One region of the Bacillus sp. PK3-067 genome, then DNA from elsewhere that is predicted to be linked to it. Evidence: riboswitches for the same ligand, from Rfam matches in the RefSeq annotation. Region 1 holds a riboswitch; each other region holds the start of a gene.
The links. Region 1 has a riboswitch for magnesium ahead of M1D73_RS28510 (FtsW/RodA/SpoVE family cell cycle protein). Riboswitches for the same ligand answer to the same signal wherever they lie in the genome.
Positions count from the first base shown of each region.

Region 2: it holds a riboswitch for magnesium, as region 1 does, so the genes downstream of both, mgtA (magnesium-translocating P-type ATPase) here and M1D73_RS28510 (FtsW/RodA/SpoVE family cell cycle protein) in region 1, are expected to answer to the same signal.
Region 3: it holds a riboswitch for magnesium, as region 1 does, so the genes downstream of both, M1D73_RS07890 (P-type ATPase actuator domain-containing protein) here and M1D73_RS28510 (FtsW/RodA/SpoVE family cell cycle protein) in region 1, are expected to answer to the same signal.

Region 1 covers NZ_CP096491.1:146,671-153,165, forward strand. The annotation lists gene M1D73_RS28495 (nucleoside hydrolase) at 1-819, shown strand, start outside; partial or broken gene M1D73_RS28500 (FAD-dependent monooxygenase) at 1,051-1,386, opposite strand; partial or broken gene M1D73_RS28505 (serine hydrolase domain-containing protein) at 1,394-2,320, shown strand; gene M1D73_RS28510 (FtsW/RodA/SpoVE family cell cycle protein) at 2,539-3,666, opposite strand; M-box (ykoK) riboswitch at 3,853-4,029, opposite strand; M-box (ykoK) riboswitch at 4,535-4,700, shown strand; gene mgtE (magnesium transporter) at 4,982-6,310, shown strand; gene M1D73_RS28520 (phosphodiester glycosidase family protein) at 6,470-6,495, shown strand, end outside.
Region 2 covers NZ_CP096490.1:4,157,654-4,164,148, reverse strand. The annotation lists gene mgtA (magnesium-translocating P-type ATPase) at 1-1,670, opposite strand, end outside; M-box (ykoK) riboswitch at 2,002-2,169, opposite strand; gene M1D73_RS21330 (hypothetical protein) at 2,338-2,877, shown strand; gene M1D73_RS21325 (DUF3932 family protein) at 2,912-3,163, opposite strand; gene rnz (ribonuclease Z) at 3,353-4,276, shown strand; gene M1D73_RS21315 (hypothetical protein) at 4,779-4,991, shown strand; gene sdaAB (L-serine ammonia-lyase, iron-sulfur-dependent subunit beta) at 5,157-5,816, shown strand; gene sdaAA (L-serine ammonia-lyase, iron-sulfur-dependent, subunit alpha) at 5,835-6,495, shown strand, end outside.
Region 3 covers NZ_CP096490.1:1,497,909-1,504,403, reverse strand. The annotation lists gene M1D73_RS07905 (acyltransferase family protein) at 1-91, opposite strand, end outside; gene M1D73_RS07900 (FbpB family small basic protein) at 420-560, opposite strand; gene M1D73_RS07895 (5'-3' exonuclease) at 916-1,782, opposite strand; gene M1D73_RS07890 (P-type ATPase actuator domain-containing protein) at 1,915-2,640, opposite strand; M-box (ykoK) riboswitch at 2,976-3,141, opposite strand; gene M1D73_RS07885 (DUF350 domain-containing protein) at 3,346-3,732, opposite strand; gene M1D73_RS07880 (glutathionylspermidine synthase family protein) at 3,725-4,963, opposite strand; gene M1D73_RS07875 (hypothetical protein) at 4,967-5,278, opposite strand; gene M1D73_RS07870 (hypothetical protein) at 5,362-5,811, shown strand; RNA gene ssrS (6S RNA) at 5,866-6,049, opposite strand; RNA gene ssrS (6S RNA) at 6,071-6,253, opposite strand; gene M1D73_RS07855 (sulfurtransferase) at 6,370-6,495, opposite strand, start outside.

The DNA.
Region 1 (6,495 bases):
GCTGAAGTTGTTAGAAATGTTCGCTTTTTACTTAAAAGTGTAGGTAAAGAATATATAAAAGTTTTTGGTGGGGCGGAGCATTCCATGTCTTCAGAAGCAGAAACTTTTTATCCAGAAGTTCACGGTAAATTTGGAATAGGTCCCATTCATCCAGAACTAGAGATTCAGACATTTGAGAATTTTTTTGAGGTTCTCACACTTATTAAGCAGCATAAAAATGAACTTATTATCGTAAATACCGGACGGCTAACTTCACTTGCAACTTTATTTCTCCTTTATGGTGATGTGATGGAATATGTACATTCTTATTATATTATGGGAGGAGCTTTTCTATATCCAGGAAATGTTACTCCAATTGCTGAAGCTAACTTTTATGGCGATCCTGGAGCAGCCAATATTGTAATGAGATATGCAAAGAATCTATCAATTTATCCTTTGAATGTTACACAATCAGCTATTGTAACACCGGAAATGGTCAATTATATCCACTCTAAAGGGAAAACTAAATTTTTAAAGCCTCTTTTAGACTATTACTATTATCAATTTTATCAAAAAAAAGTTCCTGGAATACAAGGTAGCCCGGTTCATGATGCACTTACTTTAATTGCAACTAATCGTGATGATATTTTTATGTACCATCAATCGGCAGTGACAGTTAATGTACTTGATACTGTAAGAGGACAAAGTATAGGAGATTTTAGATCTACCTTTGAACCAGAAACATTCGGTGACCGTCCAAAACATAGGATTGCAATACAAATGAATTATGAACAGTTTTTTAAGGAGTTTATGACTGTAATGACTGGCGACCTATTTTAATTAAAAACCTTATATATACGGAGATGTTTTCCTATCAAGCTAGCAAAACATCCCCATGTCCATCAAGCTAAGATTTAAAGTACTCTCTAAATGGAAATTTTGTGTTTTTATCGTTTTGGGGTAACTTGTTTTCTTAAGTTGATGGTCATGTGGTGCTACCCCAATAATAAATCGAAATCTCTTGATTAAATAAAAATGAATTCGGTTTCATTACTGTATAGTACAAAATTATTTTAAATCTTTTAAAGTATGACCACGTTTAATGTCTACACCTAATTCTAGCGCACGCTCTTCTAATATTTCTTCTGTAATAGATTGGGGGATAAAAAGCGTATATGGAAAATCAGTATCTAAATTTTTAAAGTTTAATCTTGTATCTAAGGTAGCAAAATGGCTGGTATCTGATTTCTTACCTCTAGATAAAAATCGATTTTCAATACCTCTCATAGCCATTAATTCTAAGGAGCGAGGGTGAAGTGTGAGTGCTCTAGAATTTCTTATCCGATTTAATCTTCTCTCTAAAACGACAACTTTTACACCTTGAATAGCTAATTCCCATGTTGTCATAAGTCCAACTTATAAAGGTGCGGTTGGCTTAGCTTCTATAGAGAAAAATTCACCTATAAACACAAAAAATATTTTTAATATTGCTTCAGTTTCTAAGCAATTCTCAGCATTTTCTATATTACTCTTAGAACAAGAGAGGAAATTGAGTTTAGATGATTCAATTGTAAAATTTGTCCCTTCTGTAGGTGCATATGCTGAACCTGTAACATTGAGACATCTAATTCATCACACTGGTGGACTAGTTGATTATATGGAATTGGCTCAAGCAGAAAATATAAAATTTACTGATATATTAACTGTGGAAGAATCGCTAAAGCACCTTAAAAATCATCAAATTGCAATATTCCCAGTTGGCACAAAATTTGAGTATAGCAATACAGGATATTTTTTATTGTCACTAGTGGTAGAGAAGGTAAGTGGCAAGTCCCTACGTCAGTTTGCAAAGGAACGTATTTTTGATCCTTTACACATGAAAGACACAACGATTGTGGATTGCTACCCAACTACTATTTCAATTGCTAGAGGGTATTCAAAGAATGAACAAGGAGCATATATGGTCTATGAAAGCCCTTGGGAACATACAGGGGATGGAGCAGTTCATACAAATGTTGAAGATCTTGTAAGATGGGGAGAGAATTTAACTACAGGTACTGTTGGTGGAAATGACCTTGTTAAAAGGATGAGCGAAATAGGTCCAAAAATTTCTCCAACTGGAGAGACGATTATTGACAATGAAGATTATGCTTTTGGGCTAAGGCTTGCGGAAGGTTTTAACTGTAAATACTTAGAACATTCAGGAAGCTGGGCAGGCTATCGTTCACACTTCATGAGGTTTCCACAAGTATCTTTGTCTGTTGTGGTACTAAGTAACTATGATGAATTTGACTCTAAAAAATATGCTAATGAAATAGCAGAAATTGTTTTGGAAAAGTAAAAAATAGGGCGTAGAAGACAGTATCTAGATTTGGTTAACCTCACGTTGTTTTAGGTTTAATTGATTATGAGAACGGAAGGCAGGCATATATTTATGCCTGTCTTTTTCGTATTAAAAGGAACATAAATATTAATACAGTTAAAAATAAATTAGAAATTCTTTAAATATAGATAAATTAATGAGGTCAGATTTTAAGTTTTTTAATTAAAATATTAAAATTATATATAATGATTATCAAACTTAATTTTATTAAAAATTGAAATATTAATTAATATTCCTACCGATATTAAATTGACCATTAAAGAACTTCCACCAAAACTTACAAATGGAAATGGAGTACCTGTAAGAGGAAATAGTCCCGTAATACCACCTAAATTTACAACAGATTGCATACCAATCATACATCCTATACCAATTGCTATAAAACTGCCGAATGGATCTACACATAATTGTGCAATTTTTAAGGAGCGAAGTACTATAGTCCAAACTCCAACCAATAGAATAAATACACCAATAAATCCTAGTTCTTCAGAAACTATTGCCATTATAAAATCAGTATGTGGTTCCGGAAGATAACCTGTTTTTTGTATGCTATTTCCAAATCCACGACCAGTGATTCCTCCAGAGCCAATGGAAATAAAAGAATTTACAAGCTGGTATCCATTTCCTTGCGCATCAAGAAAGGGATTGAAAATCGTAGTAATACGTGTCTTTTGAACTTCTGACAAACTATATTGAATCAAGAAATATAAAATAGGTAACCACAAAATAGAACTGATGATAGTTCTTTTGATTAGTAGATTTATATTTATTCCTGAGCAAAGAAATATGCTAAAACCTATACCTAATATTAAAAGTGCAGATCCTAAATTTGGTTGTTTAAAGATAAGAAAAAAAATTGTAGCTAAAAAAAATAAAAGTTTTCCGATACCACTCCAGTTATTTTTAGCTTGTTCTTGTCGTAATGCAAAAAAACGGGCTGTTACAAGTATTGTTCCTAATTTAAGAAATTCAGCTGGCTGTATTCCAAAGATCCATGATTGAGCATTATTTACCACTTTTCCTTTCCATAAAACCATAATTAATAAAAAAATCCCCCCAACCATAATACAGATTGAGACTATTCGTTTTTTCCATATTTCATATGGGAGTAAAGCACAAACTATTAACCCTATTGTTCCTAAAAGTAGCTTTGTTAATTGAGAATCAACAAAATGTCTACTGTTATAACCGTAATGTTGGACAGCGACAATGGAGCTTGCACTATACATCATGATAATACCTAAAGTACATGTTATGAATAGAGGAAGGAGCAATAGATAATCGAGTTTTAATATTTTTTTCATTTTAATATCCTCCTGATCTAAAACAAAACATAATATTACATTTGCTAATGAATAGAATCTTGTTCTCGTCAATTACTAAAAATGACTTTTGTTTAGGAAGATTCTATCGCTTACTCCCTGTTTTTTTACGCAAAAATCCCCCTAGTATGTAACTAGAGGGATTCAAAATGGCATGACTAAATAAGGCTTTTGTCCCCCTAGTAGAGCTTTGGCACTATACAACGTAAAGTAATGAAAATTCATTACTTAGCTATCTTAAGAAGAGCCTTAATCCGACAATTCCTGTTCTACCCATTGGCGTCTTTCGACATTTTTGGGCAATAGCCTGTGTTTGCATAGGAGCCTCACCTAACAGGTTAAGCAATATAAATTTTATGTGTTTGTTTCGTGTAGCAAGCATAAATATATTTTTTTTGCTTGTCAAGCAACCATATTGCTAATTTTATTTGTTTTATTGCTTTATAGTCCTTTGAGAAATGATTTGAAAAAATGTATGTAATCATTCCGTATAAGTACATATTTTTGACTTGTAGTGTATTGTTTGATTAAGTAGTTTAACCATATAAATTTGATAAACAGTAAAGAAGATTTTAATCATAAAAGAAGATTTTTTTATGAATGTTCTTTTGATATACAGAATGACTAATTATTCATCTTTTGTTATAAAGTTGGAATTTGATTAAAAACAATAAAATTCATATGTTTTATAACGTTTCTTCGAATTAAATCTATTTGAATTCTATGTTTTTAAGGGCAATTTTAAATTTATAATAAAATATAATTTCATTTTCTATAAACATTTTTTTATAAATGGAATTGAAAGTCAGTTGACAAATATTAAATTCTGGTTTAAATTTTGAAGTAATTCAATAAACTTTGTTAGGTGAGGCTCCTGTATAGAGAAACGCTGCTGCCCAAAAATGTCGAGAGACGCCAATGGGTCAACAGGAACGGTCGGATTAAGGCCCTTCTTAATGTAGCTGGTTATAAAAACCTATGCTATACAGTGCTAAAACTCAACGAGGGAGTGGTATACGATTTGATAGAAAGGCACCTCTGTGATTTTGGTAGAGCTGTCTTAATAATCATTTATTTGTATTGTGAAAAAACCTTTACTCCTTTTTGAGTAAAGGTTTTTCTGTTTAATTTTATTTATTTTTATCTTGTCTATATTCAAAAAGGAGGTAATTCTAGCTAATGAATTGATTGCAATGTCACTATTATTGCTCTAATAAAAAATTAAAGACAGATAAAATAAAACAAAACCACTCATGAAACTCTAGAGTCTCCCTTAGCAATATGAGGAGGAGTTAACATGAAGAAATTATTAAAGGAATTACTTATAACCAAAAATAACTTGGATGAAGAGAAAGTTTTACGTCATGCATCGTATGATATTGCGCAAGAAGTAAAACAGTTTTCAATTGAAGATCGAGTCATATTGCTAGATACGATTCCTGTATTAAAAAGCTCTAAAATTCTTCAATATATGAGTGCAGAAGAAAAATATAATATCTTAATTCACTTATCTGAAAACAAAGCTAAAAAGTTACTAAATTTACAACCGATTGATGAATTAGTAGATTTGCTGTTAGCGGTTCATCCGGAAAAACAGGCTAAATTAATGGCGTATCTAGATAAAATCACAAAACATAACGTGAAAAAATTGATGACTTTCAAACCTGAAACGGCAGGAAGTCTTGTAACAAGTGATTTTGTTGCAGTTAGAGGAAATTGGTCAGTAAAAATGACATTGAAGTACATTAGGGAACATTCTAAAAATGTAGAATCAATATCTTATAGTTATGTTCTTGATAGTCATGGTCATCTTGAGGGAATCGTTTCCATACATGAGTTATTACTAGCAGCAGATGAAGAGATATTATCTACTATCATGATTCAAGAGATAATTTCAGTACACGCTGAAGTTGACCAGCAAGAAGTTGTAAAAAAGCTACTGAATTATAATTTAGCAGCAATACCTGTCACAACAGCAAATAATAAAATGATTGGTATTATAACATTTGATGACGTAATGAATGTTATGGAATCAGAAGCTACAGAAGATATTCAAAAGTTAGGTGGAAGTGAACCATTGAATCAATCTTACTTTGAAGCTAGCATTTGGAGCATTTTCTTAAAACGTCTACCATGGTTATTACTTCTTTTTGTTGCTGAGGCATATACAGGTACAGTATTAAAGTATTTTGAAGACGAAATTGAAACTATAGTTGCCCTTGCTTTCTTTGTTCCATTATTAGTAGGTACTGGAGGGAATACAGGAACACAGGTTGTAGCAACAATTACTCGTGCAATTGGTATTGGAGAGATGAAATTTAAAGACATTTTCCGTGTAATGAAAAAGGAATTTGCAATTGGTATGCTTCTTGGACTTGCACTTGGGATAGCTGGGCTCACTCGTGCTTATATGTTAGGAGTTGGAACAGAAGTTGCACAAGTTGTAGCAATTACTTTATTATTTATTGTTATTTGGGCTTCTCTTGTAGCAGCTGTTTTACCCTTGATTTTAAGGAAATTAAAACTAGATCCTGCAGTTGTTTCAGGTCCATTTATTACAACATTTGTTGACGGAACAGGATTAGTAATTTATTTCATGGTTGCAAAAACGTTATTAAATTTGTAAGTATACACTTAAATAAATACGAAATGTAAATTAAGTATTTTGCATCGCTTGCTAAGACTTAGTGGGGAACTCGGGAATAAGGAAAATAAACACTTTTGTCTTTATTAAAAAATATTTTAAAGGATTCATTGAATGTAATTAATACCGGAGGATAAAACTATGAAACATCTAAGAAAAATCTTCAA
Region 2 (6,495 bases), on a different replicon from region 1:
ATTGCAGCTGCTGCAGATGGTTTCGGTGGATCTAAAAAGCCGATATATCCAGCGAGAATCATATCAGTTTCGTCTTTTACTGCGTACTCTGTATCATTTATTCTTCTATCTTTTTTATAAGCCACAGCAATAACCCGCATACCTTCACTATTTAGTGTCTCACTTATTTTTTTGACATTTGAACGTATTTCCTCGGTGAGTGGAACGATTTTTTCATCCACTTCAGTGTAGTTACAAATTGATAAAATTTCTTCTACGGCACCTTTACAAACCATTGTATGTTCACCTGAAATATCCTTTACGATGACTGACATACGCCGGCGGGCGAAATCGAATGGAATTTCATCTAGCTTTTGAAAAGCTGATGGATTAAATGTATTGTTTTCCTCTGTATGCTTAATAACAGCTTTATCTATTAAATTTTTCAATCCAGTTTGATAGAAACTATTTAAATAGGCAAATTGCAAGACGCGATTGCATTCATTTCCCTTGGGATCTAAGTGACGAACAAGGACAACTTTATCTTCTGTTAAAGTTCCGGTTTTATCTGTACAAAGAATGTTCATAGCACCTAAGTTTTGAATAGAATTTAGCTGTTTTACAATTACTTTTTGTTTAGACATTTTAACGGCACCTTTAGCTAAATTAGCAGTTACAATCATTGGTAACATTTCAGGTGTAAGGCCAACAGCGACGGCAATAGCGAAGAAGAAAGCTTCTTGCCAATCACCTTTTGTGAATCCATTAATGAGAAGGACAATAGGTGCCATAATAAGCATGAATGTAATTAAGAGCCAGCTTACTTTGTTTACACCTTTATCAAAGCTTGTTTCTACACGCTTTCCAATTACCTTATTGGCTAAAGAGCCGAAATACGTATCGGTACTTGTTGAGATGACAACAGCTTTTGCGCTACCACTTACAATATTTGTTCCCATGAAACAAAGGTTTTCCATATCGAGTGGATTGTAATTTTTTTTCATGTTTGTCGGTAAGATATGCTTATTTTCTGTATGGTAGCAGTGTTCGTATTTTTCTACAGGAAGTGCTTCCCCTGTTAAAGAAGATTGATTAACAAATAAATCTTTAGCGGATACAATACGCACATCAGCTGGAATGATATCACCGGCTGAAAGGGAAATGATATCGCCAGGTACAAGTTCCTCAATTGGAATTTCTGTTGTGTAATTTCGATTTAAATTCGTTACATTTTTTGTTTCATGTACAAATCCATTTATTCTAAATACGCTTGCAGTTGTTCGAACCATAGCTTTTAACTTATCGGCAGCTTTTTGAGAACGAAATTCTTGGGAAAACCGAATTGTTGCACTAAGTAGTACCATTGCAGATACGACAATTGTTCCTTGCATATCATCCGTGAAAAAGGAGAGTGCTCCAAGAGCTAATAAAACGAAAATAAATGGATTTTTAAATGCCAACAGAAATTGAATGTACCACGGCGCCATTTTATTATGAGCTATTTCGTTCGGACCATATAAAGAAAGTCTACGAGACGCTTCTTGTTTAGATAATCCATCTTGTGTTGTTTCTAAAAGTTTTAACGCAGAGCTTACATCTTGTGTTGCAACCTCCACTAATAATTCGTTATTTGTTTTCATGCTATCTTGCTCATAAGCATGCTTTGTTTCTTGTCTTTGTAAATTAAACATCGGTAGTTCCTCCTCTGTCATGAAGGAGGAAACAATCTGTTACCTAACTATTTGAAATGGTGAGGAACAGTTTCTTTCCTACCTACATGATGAAATATGAATGTAAAACGTATGGGTATCTGGGCCGAATCATCAATTGCCAACTGTTCCTCACCTCCGTACAATTTAGTAGTTTCTGAATATGCTATGTTTGTTTCATAGTAAGGTGCATATAGACGTAAAAAGACCTTTACTCAAAACGAGTAAAGGTCTGAATTCGCAGCTAAAAGAGTCCACAACAAAGACTGTTAGTAGACATAAATAAAAACAGTTTTTGTGTATGACAAAATACATGCACCTCTCCCTCGTTGAGTTTTAGCACTGTATAGCATAGGTACTGAAACCAGCTACATTAAAAAAGGCCTTCATTCCGACCTTTCCTGTTGACCCATTGGCGTCTCTCGACATTTTTGGGCAGCAGCGTTTCTCTATACAGGAGCCTCACCTAACAGAGACCATATTCAATTACATGTTGAATGTTAGCACTGTAAAATTGTAGTGTCAATATCTTTTTTATCTGTGTTTTTAAAATATTAAACGGATTTATAATAGATATGTGGGATGAAATGTATGATATTGATTATAAATAATATGAAAAATAAATATTTTTATAAAAGGGGAATTTGTAATGGGACCACAAAATTTTATTATAAATATTGAGAATCAAAAGTGGTTGTTTAATGAGCAGGAAGATTTATGTTCTCACGGGGAAATTTATTTAAATGTGGATGGAACGATTATTACACAAACAGGTATGGATGAGGAATGGGGAATAAGTGAATCAGCTTTAGCTCTGTTACGAACTTTAGATAAAGAATATATTTGTGATATTGAAAATGAAGAGGGGCTTATTTTGCACGGATGTGGCACTATGCTCATGTTAGGATGCCCAATTTCAATTCATTGGACTATAAACCATATAGGTGAAAATGTGGTTTTAAAGGATTTTGTCAAAGTTATTTCTACTGATCAAAAGGCTATATACTATGAAGGGCTTCATATAGAAGTAAATGAAAATGAATATAGAAAACAAATTGTTTCTTTTGCACTACAAGCAAAAGAATTATTTAATAAATCAAGTGAAAAGATAATTTCAAATGAGTTTGAGCGAAGTATGTATACCGACTTTTGGACGGAATATAATCATTTGCTAAATAAGTATAAATAAAAAAGCACTGTAACCAGTGCTTTTTTATTATAGATTACGAGATTGTAGGGTTTTCAAAAATAACAATCTCTGAACTGTTTGTAGTTGAAACGCGTTGGGCGTAATATGTTAAAGCTGAAGAAATATATGCTGGTAACGTATCATTTGTATGTGATGTTGTATATTCATGGATTAATTCCTTTAAAGTTGTCCATTCTAATTGTGCTGGGTGATCAGACACGAAAGAACTTACCCAGCGATCAAATGAAGATGAAAAATCAGTTTGTAAACGAAATACTTCTTTCATAATAAAACGCTCCCTTAAAATGTAGTATAATCATTTTAACACAAAACACGAACGATAGCTAAATTTTTTGAGTATAACGTTCGTGTTATATAGTTGTCTAGATGTTTGGTTATGTAAATTCAATTTGCCATTTGAAATAACATTCCGTAAGATGAGAGATAGAGTATATTTAGAGCTGGAGGAAAGAAAGTGGAATTTGTATTTTTAGGAACTGGTGCAGGTGTTCCTTCAAAAGGAAGGAACGTTTCAGCAATTGCTTTACAATTGTTAGAAGAACGAGGACAAACTTGGTTATTTGATTGTGGCGAGGCCACGCAACATCAAATATTACATACATCTGTACGTCCGCGCCGCATTGAAAAAATATTTATTACGCATTTACATGGCGATCATATTTTTGGATTGCCTGGTTTATTAGGTAGCCGTTCATTTCAAGGAGGAACTACGCCTTTAACGGTGTATGGACCGAAAGGAATTAAACAATTTATTGAAGTGGCATTATCGGTAAGTACGACACATGTGAAATATCCACTTGAAGTTGTGGAGATAACAGAAGAAGGTACCGTATTTGAAGATAATGAATTTTATGTAGAAACGAAAAGATTGTCACACGGTATAGAATGCTTTGGATATCGTATTGTAGAGAAAGATATACAAGGTGCTCTTTTAGTTGATAAGTTGCTTGAGATGGGTGTGAAACCAGGTCCAATCTTTAAACGTTTAAAAGATGGTGAAGTAGTTGAATTAGAGGATGGCACGATATTAAATGGAAATGAGTTTATCGGCCCACCTCAAAAAGGAAGAATTATTACTATCTTAGGTGATACGCGATATTGCGAAGCGAGTAGGGAGCTTGCGCAAGATGCAGATGTACTTGTCCATGAAGCGACTTTCGCAGCAGAAGATGAGCAACAAGCGTATGATTATTTTCATTCTACATCTAAGCAAGCTGCGAGCATTGCACTTCAGGCAAATGCGAAGCGACTAATATTAACTCACATTAGTTCTCGTTATCAAGGAGATACATATAAGGAATTATTGAAAGAGGCTAGAGAGTTGTTTTCTAATACAGAAATAGCGACAGATTTGAAATCATTCCCAGTAGAAAAATAATAATTTTGTAAAAAATGGTAACGGCGGGTTACCATTTTTTTATGTCTAAAAAAATTTAAAAATAAAACTGTTATTATTTTATACTTATACTTGGATGGTACAGAAAATTAGAATGGTTTGAATATATACGATAAAAATACGAAATAATGATTATTTAGAAAAACTGTTATATAAGTCAGATGACATACAAGTGATACAAATAGCAGAAATGGAATTTTATTCAGAACTTTTAAAATTCAACAAAAGTAAGCGTTTTATAAAAAACAAGCTATAATGAGGGCAGATTATAATTTATGATAAGTCGCATGTATTTTAGTCATTATCGTAACAAGTGAAGTTGACTAAATCATGAGAGAGTAACACGAGAATTATAATAGGAAAGATATTACTATTATTTGTCATAAGTCTTTTTCACTTTTTAGCTAAACGATATGATTAGCAAGTGTAGCTATTGCGAGTTCCTTAGTAGAAGCTTTTTATTAATAAGGTGGTGGAGATTTAATTGGTACACCACTCTTTAAAAGAGTTCAGAACATCAGCAGGTAGTCTAGGCGGAATAGCGGGTGCAAATTTAGTTGCATTAGCAATGGTTATATCACTTGTTTATGCTATGCTTGCAATGGCTTCTGTGTTAAACTTTGGATTGCTACCAGACTTTATTCTGGATCATCTTGTATCATTTTTAAATGAAAATAATGCTAAGATTCTTATGTAGTATGATAACTGGTATTATTTCAGGTTATATTGGATTACTTTTATTCAAAAACTATCCAATTCGTACAGCAGAACAAATTCGTGGTACAACTGGAAAAGCGACAGATGTAGCAACTTAATAGAATAGTAGAATAAATTTTTTCATAGAGGTTTAGGGGGAGTTATGATGAAGTATCGCTCAGTATTTGATATTATCGGTCCAGTTATGATTGGACCATCAAGTTCACATACAGCAGGCGCGGCAAGAATGGGGCAAGTTGCTCGCCAGCTGTTTCGTCATGAACCAGAAAGAGTAAGCATTTCGTTATATGGATCATTTGCAAAGACGTATCGAGGGCATGGTACGGATGTAGCACTAATCGGTGGAATATTAGGATTTGAAACAGATGACTTACGTATTCCAGAGGCGCTAGAAATAGCAAAAGAGCGCGAAATTGAAGTGGAATTCATTGAAGAAGATGCCAATGCACCTCATCCAAATACAGCGAGAATTCGTTTGTATAAAGGTGAAGATGAAATTGAAGTTGTTGCTTGCTCAATTGGTGGCGGTAAAATTGAAGTTGTAGAATTAAACGGATTCGATCTTCAATTATCAGGCACGAGCCCAGCACTACTTATTGTAAATAACGATCGCTTCGGTGCTATTGCAGCGGTAGCTTCAATCCTTGCGAAACATGAGATTAACATTAGTACAATGAGTGTTTCTCGTAAAGAAAAAGGAAGAAGAGCGCTTATGGTCATTGAAACAGATGAATTATTAGCAGATGAAGTAATTGAAGAAATAAAAGCGCAACAAAATATTTGTCAAGTAACTATTATGGAATAATTGCAGGGGGGACACACCATGTTTCGGAACGCAGCGGAACTAGTGGCGCAAGCTAAAGAACAAAATGTAAAAATCGCAGAAATTATGATTCAATGTGAAATGGAAACAAGAAGTATTTCACGTGAAGAAGTAATTGCTGGTATGGAAAAGAACTTAGTCGTGATGGAGCAAGCAGTAGAACGTGGTATTCGCGGCGTGAAATCACCAACTGGTTTAACTGGTGGAGATGCTGTAAAAGTTCAAGCGTATATGAAGAGCGGAAAAGGCTTATCTGGAGATACGATTTTGGATGCAGTAAGCAAAGCTGTTGCAACAAATGAAGTAAACGCAGCGATGGGAATTATTTGTGCAACACCAACAGCAGGTTCTGCTGGAACAGTGCCAGGTGTACTATTTGCACTAAGAGAAAAATTGCAGCCTACACGTGAAGAAATGATTGAATTCTTATTTACAGCAGGAGCTTTCGGTATGGTTGTTGCGAATAACGCTTGTATTTCTGGTGCAGCGGGAGGATGCCAAGCTGAAGTTGGTTCAGCAAGTGGAATGGCGGCTGCAGCCGCAGTTGAGATGGCTGGTGGAACACAAGATCAAGCAGCTACAGCGATGGCAATTTCATTAAAGAACATGCTTGGTTTAGTGTGTGATCCTGTTGCAGGACTTGTAGAAGTACCTTGTGTAA
Region 3 (6,495 bases), on a different replicon from region 1:
GAAATGCTGAAAAAATCATTAAATGATGACCAATCATTACTACTAATGAAGAAATCCCTCTTATAGAGTCCAATTCTTCGTATCTTTTCATCTTTTTACATCAACTCCTAATGAAATGATAATAATCATTTCAAAGCGACATCTTTATTCATATTCCTCTCCTTTCTTTTCATTCCAATTTTTCATATTAAAATGATTTTATAGTATAAATTTGAGTGTATTGTAACATTTTTTGTAATATTTTGAATAGAAAATCTCAAAAATTGGTATATACCAATTTCAACCTCGAAAAATGAGTAATATTGATAGAAAAACGCTATAAAAATATCTTGCATATTTACAAAATTAAAGAGCTGAATAGCGTTTTTTCAATATAAAATAAAAAAGATAGCCTACATAGGCTATCTTTTTTATTTTATTTAATTACTGGCACCACTATATGCTACATGTCGTTTCTCAATTCTCTCTTCAATTTCTTTCATATTTTCTTTATTATTTAATAGTGATTGTTTATTTTCAATTAATAATTGTTTAAAAGATTTTCTCACTTTTTTTCTCATTTTCATTGTCCTCCTTGGGGGATGGTTTATATAAAAGATAAAGAATTATCTGTGTGTTCTTATAATAATTGATTGTTGTGAATTCTATTTGAACTTCATATGAAAATTCCGTTTATTTTCTGACAACTTTGTGAACACGAAAAAATGATTATCTAAAACTATGTTGAAATTAATTCACTTCATGATAAAAGTTATTATTTTCATCAACTTTTATCATTATATCTTGTCGAAATATTTATATATTTAAAATTGAGTTCGACATAATTTTATTTATTATCATACTGTTTACAAAAACAAAAAGAAGGTGTCACCAAGTCAAAGTTCGACTTATGCAACATCCCTCTTCCCAAACTATTTATAGCATATTTATTAATATTTCAGGTCTTCCCCAATTCATTTCTTCACAAACAAATCTAAGTTTTTCTTCATCCATTGTGTGTAATCCTTCTTCTAGTGAACATGAAATTGGAACTTCACAGTGAATTTGGGCTAATTGTAACGAAATATTTAAGTTCTCTAAATCACTTTCAATCTTCGTACGCTGCGCTTTTGTTAATGACTCTACATTTTCTAGTACAGCGGATACTGTTCCGTGCTCTTGAATAAGCTTATACGCTGTTTTTTCACCGATACCTTTTACCCCTGGATAATTATCACTTGTATCTCCCATGAAAGCTTTTGCATGGACGATTTGCCACGGCTCTACACCTTTTTCTTCCATGATTTTCTCCGGTGTGTAATATTCGTAATTTCCAATTCCTTTACGCAGAAGCATAACTGTAACGTTCTTATCAACAAGTTGAAGTAAATCTGTATCACCAGTTAAAATATAAACTTCAGCTTCATTGCAATATTGTTTTGCAAGCGTACCGATACAATCGTCCGCTTCGTAGCCTTTCATACCGATAACTGGAATGGATAATTTCGCAGTCATTTCTTGCACTAAATCAAATTGAGGAATTAATTCTTCTGGTGGCGCTGCACGATTTGCTTTATAATTCGAGAACGATTCTGTTCTAAATGTCGTACTTCCCATATCCCAGCATGTAACGATATGTGTTGGTTCGATCGCTTGCGTAGCTGTTAACAAGTGTTTCATATAACCATGAATCCCGTTCGTAGGGGTTCCATCTTGTCGTTTCATAAATTGTCCGTAGACACTTGTTGCGTAAAAAGCACGAAATAATAGTGCCATACCATCAACTAATAATACTTTTTTCATAATTCCTCTCCTATTAAAAAAATAATAACCTCACGTTATCACGTAAGGTTATATAAATAGATTACCATTCTACGTTTTTGCTCAACTTTGTCTATTATACATTGTTTTTGTATATTTAGCACCATTAACACATTAAGACGTTCTACTACAACAAGTATGCAATATGCCTGAATACGTATTTTTTCCAGTAGAAACAACGATAGCTTTTGCATTTCCACTAACGATATGCGAACCTTTAAAACATACATTTTCAAGCTCAAGTGGATTATAATCTTTCATCCGTTTTAATGGAATAAATCGTTTACGTTCAAGATGATAGCAGCTCTCAAACTTCTCTATATTCGCTTCGTTTCCCGTTAACACAGACTCATTCACTAATAAATCATCTGCATAAATAATACGTACATCAGCTGGCACAGCATCTCCAGCCGAAAGAAAAATCATATCTCCAGGTACAAGTTCTTGCACTGGTATCTCCATCATTTTCAGTTCACTATTTAACCCTGTACTACTAGAACATTCTACTCTAGATACAGTAATCGTTTCACGTTGTAATTCATCACACACACGTTGTTTTGAAAAACCTGGAATCATGCCACCAAGCTTCATCATTACTTCTGCGAGAAGTGCTCTTTTTGAAGTTAGTTCATTTCGGCCATATACTTGAATACGTTTTTGCGCCTCTTTCATTGATAGTCCGTCTCTTGTTGTTTTAAAATATGCAAATACAGATTTTACATCTCTTGTTGCAATTTCAATTAATAAATCTTTATTTTTTTGGAGCATTGTTTGTTCTTTTATTGATTTTTTACTTAGTTTATATGACGTGTTACCCACAGTTTTGTTTGCATATAACATATTATCGTCTCCTCCTTTACAACATAGGAAGAAACGCTTTGTTTCTCAATTTATCCACTTTACTGTGAAAGTGTCTCGCGTTTTATAAACGCTACATTATGATAAATATAGAGGGAGGAACAAATCGTTTCCTGCCTACATCATATATTTTTGATTTGAAGTATATGGGTAACGGAACCGAGTCAGAATTTGACATGCTCCTCACCTCCTCGTTTAATTTTATAGTTTATACTATGAAATTACTCATAGCTTGGTAACAAAAAAGGCCCCTACCCTTAAGAGAGTAGCGGCCATTACATACACAAATAAACGATTTCTAATATAATTAGAAATCTACGGACCTCTCCCTCACCGAGTTTTAGCACTGTATAGCATAGGTACATTACCAGCTACGTTAAGAAAAACCTTAATTCGATCATTCCTGTTGACCCATTGGCGTCTCTCGACATTTTTGGGCAGTAGCATTTCTCTATACAGGAGCCTCACCTAACAGAGACTTATTTTCATTACATTGAAAATGTTACTCTTATTTAAAATAGATGTCAACCGTAGCCTACAATTTTTTCAAAAGGTATGGCAAACTAACATATATAAAGTGTAACTTTAATCAGTGGAGGTTTTGTTCATCCCCCACTGATTATTAGCCCTCACCAATCGGGCTTTTACGGGATAAAATAAAAAACTTTACGTTTAAACGTAAAGTTTTTAATAAGTTATACAACCAGCAATTACAATCCCAATTGAAATTGATAAAAACATAAGAAAAAGACCGACTGCTTGATTATCTTCTTCGAGACTTTTGTTTATATTAAAGCGTGGTGTAAGCCACTCAGCTAAATAAAAGACGATAATTTGAGCCAAAATCCCAACTGCTCCCCACGAAATCATATCAAGAAGTGAAATTGAATTAGCTGCTGTCGAATATAAAACAACAGCTAACCCAAGTAATCGTCCTCCAAGCACATAGCTTACCGCCTTATTTCCTTGAGCCATTAACTTAAATTCCTTTACTTTCGTTGTCACTTCCATCAAGAACAGACCTATACATAAAAGGCCGAGTGTTACTACTAAATATAATAAAAAATTAATCATTTTTTCCCCTCCTTTTTATACCTACCGGTAAATAGTACGATTCATTTCCTGTAATCTTTTCTCCCGCACGAATACCGATACTACTCGCTTTTCCAGCAATTAAAAACGAACCAAACACATATGACAGTTTCTCGATCCCTTTTTCTGTTTCCAAGGATACGACTGGCAGTTCGATATACTTTTGAAATATCGGCAGTGACGCTTTATATGTTTGGTGTGCATTTTGAAGCATAATATTTTCGTCTTTATCGCGAATCGTAATTGTATCTCCTTCTCTCCCAAATGAAGGTTTTTGAACGAAAGAACCTTTTCCTAAAAATAAATCTGGTTCTAAATATGTAGGTAACATATATTCTTTAATCCACTGTTGTTCCTCATTTGTATAAAAGGCCTCTTCTTCTGCTAACCCCCAAATAAGACACTGAATTGATTTTGGCTGAAGTAAAAATGCTGACAAAGGATTTATTATAAAAAGCTTTCCGGCTTTTACAAGTTGTAACAATTCCACACCTACCAAATCTCCTGTTTCAGGATCTTGATCCTCAATTAAATCTTCTATCGGATATGTTTGGCGATATAAAACATCAATCTTCGCCCCATCTTTATCGACTAGAGCATCCTTTGTAATTCTAAGTTCTGACATTGGCACTACTTTATTTTCAACATGGCATAGCTGACTTAAATACATAGTGGTATTCCAATCCTCGATATGTTCATGATGTGCTGAAAAAACAACATTTGGATTATCTAATCCCTTTGTCGCTTCCATTACTGCTTTCGTTACACCAGAAGATAGCAATCGTTCTTGATCCGAGTTTGGATCATCATAGCCTAGATTTCCACATACTTTCCCATTCATTTGAAAACATTCCACAATAAAAGTTGGTGTATCACTATTAAACTCAAGCATTTTGATTTTGTTATCCTCTGTTACAGCAAAATCAAATCGCGAAATTACAGATTCAGGATAGAGCCCTTTCATTCTAATGAAAGATAAACTCGCGGATGGAAAGCCAAGATCTAGAAGCTGTTCGTCACTTAAATTACGCAGCAGTCTAGCAGTCTTAAAAAATATTTTCCCCATTCGTTCAGTCGCTAAGTGTAATTGGTCCAAAGTCTGATTTGTTATAGAAAAAACATGAAACAAACTATACTCACATTCATATAAATCCGACCAAAAATCCGGATATTTTAAATAAAATTCTTTTCGATCCCTTATGTATTGCGACATATTTTAGCCCCCAAATCCTCCCTTTGAACCGCTTCCAATTCCACCTTTAAATTCAGCAGACGATTGATACGATTTAAACGCCGATGAATTTTTAAAAGTGGATTTATTTTGATAGTATCGCCCACCATAGAAATAATGCCCACGATAACCTGAACTACTATCATCACACTGCCATACCCCAAGTTCATCATCCCAATCCCAATCAGAACAACTATTATCATTTGGTTTTGGGGGAAGATCTTGTGCGCAACCAAATAAAGTGCCAGTCATTAAAGACGTTACGACACCACCTACTAGCCATTTCGTTTTTGTCACCTTCGCACTCCCCTTTTTAAATTCTATTCCTATTATATAGGATGGCATGATAAAGTAGAAGAAAAAGGAAGAAGAGGGATTAAATGCGCTTAGAATATCGACTTAATGATGAAACGAAAGGGTATCCTGCTTTATGGAACTACGCCAATATTTCTAATTCTGAAATTATCGCACGCATGACTTGTGAATATTTTATTAAAGAGAAAAATACTTATGTTGTTACTGCAACTTCGGTTGATCCAGACGGAACAGCAGTTATTTATATTCAAAAAGAAGTTTTCGCAAATGACCCTTCAGACCCTACATACTCCTACATCGGTTTTGAAATTAGAGAACTAAGTGAAACGAGTTCAAACATAGTAGATAGTCAAGATGTATGGAACTATGAAGAAATTTTACCATCTCTTCATTCAGATATTATATATATTCAGCGAGACGGCATGTCTATGGAGTTCTCCTTAGATTCAAGAGAGATTGATGAAGACAGAAAGTGCTACATTTATTACGGAAACTTCACAGGTGAATCAAGATAATATTGATATATCTATGCAACAAAAAAACCTTACGTATAAAACGTAAGGTTTTTATATAGCCCCACATATGCCGTTCTCTCTAGATGTCCATAAACCTGCTCTCACAGGTGGATGCTCTCACAAATGTTTGTAACTTCCTTCTTAAAAAGATGGCATGTTAGCTACATTTAAATATTGAACTTCCATATTAAACTTATTGGTTTAAGACATGCATAAGCTACGTACACCGTAGGAATTTTATATAAGGTTAGTTGAAATAAGACCCCCGCACGTGCCGCTCCTCGTAAATGTCCAAAAACCCGCTACTCGCAGGTGGATGCCCTCACAGTTACCGTACATCTTCCTCCACAAGGAAGGCTTGATGATGGTCGCTAAATATTGAGCTTCCGTATAACTAACATCGGTTTTAGACATAAATAAGTTACGCACACCGCAGGATGTATTATTTACTTGTCGTTATATTATCACATTGTTTCTAATGTGTAAAATACAAAGTTTTTCGAGCAATCTCTTGCTTGTGACCTTATTTTAATACAAATTATTTTTGCATGCAAGTGATTAATCTTCTTCTTTTGCAATTTGATTTTCTGGATAAGAAATCCAATCACTCCAGCTACCTGCATACAATTTTACATTTTGGAATCCAGCCAATTTTAATGCAACGATATTTGGACATGCCGTAAC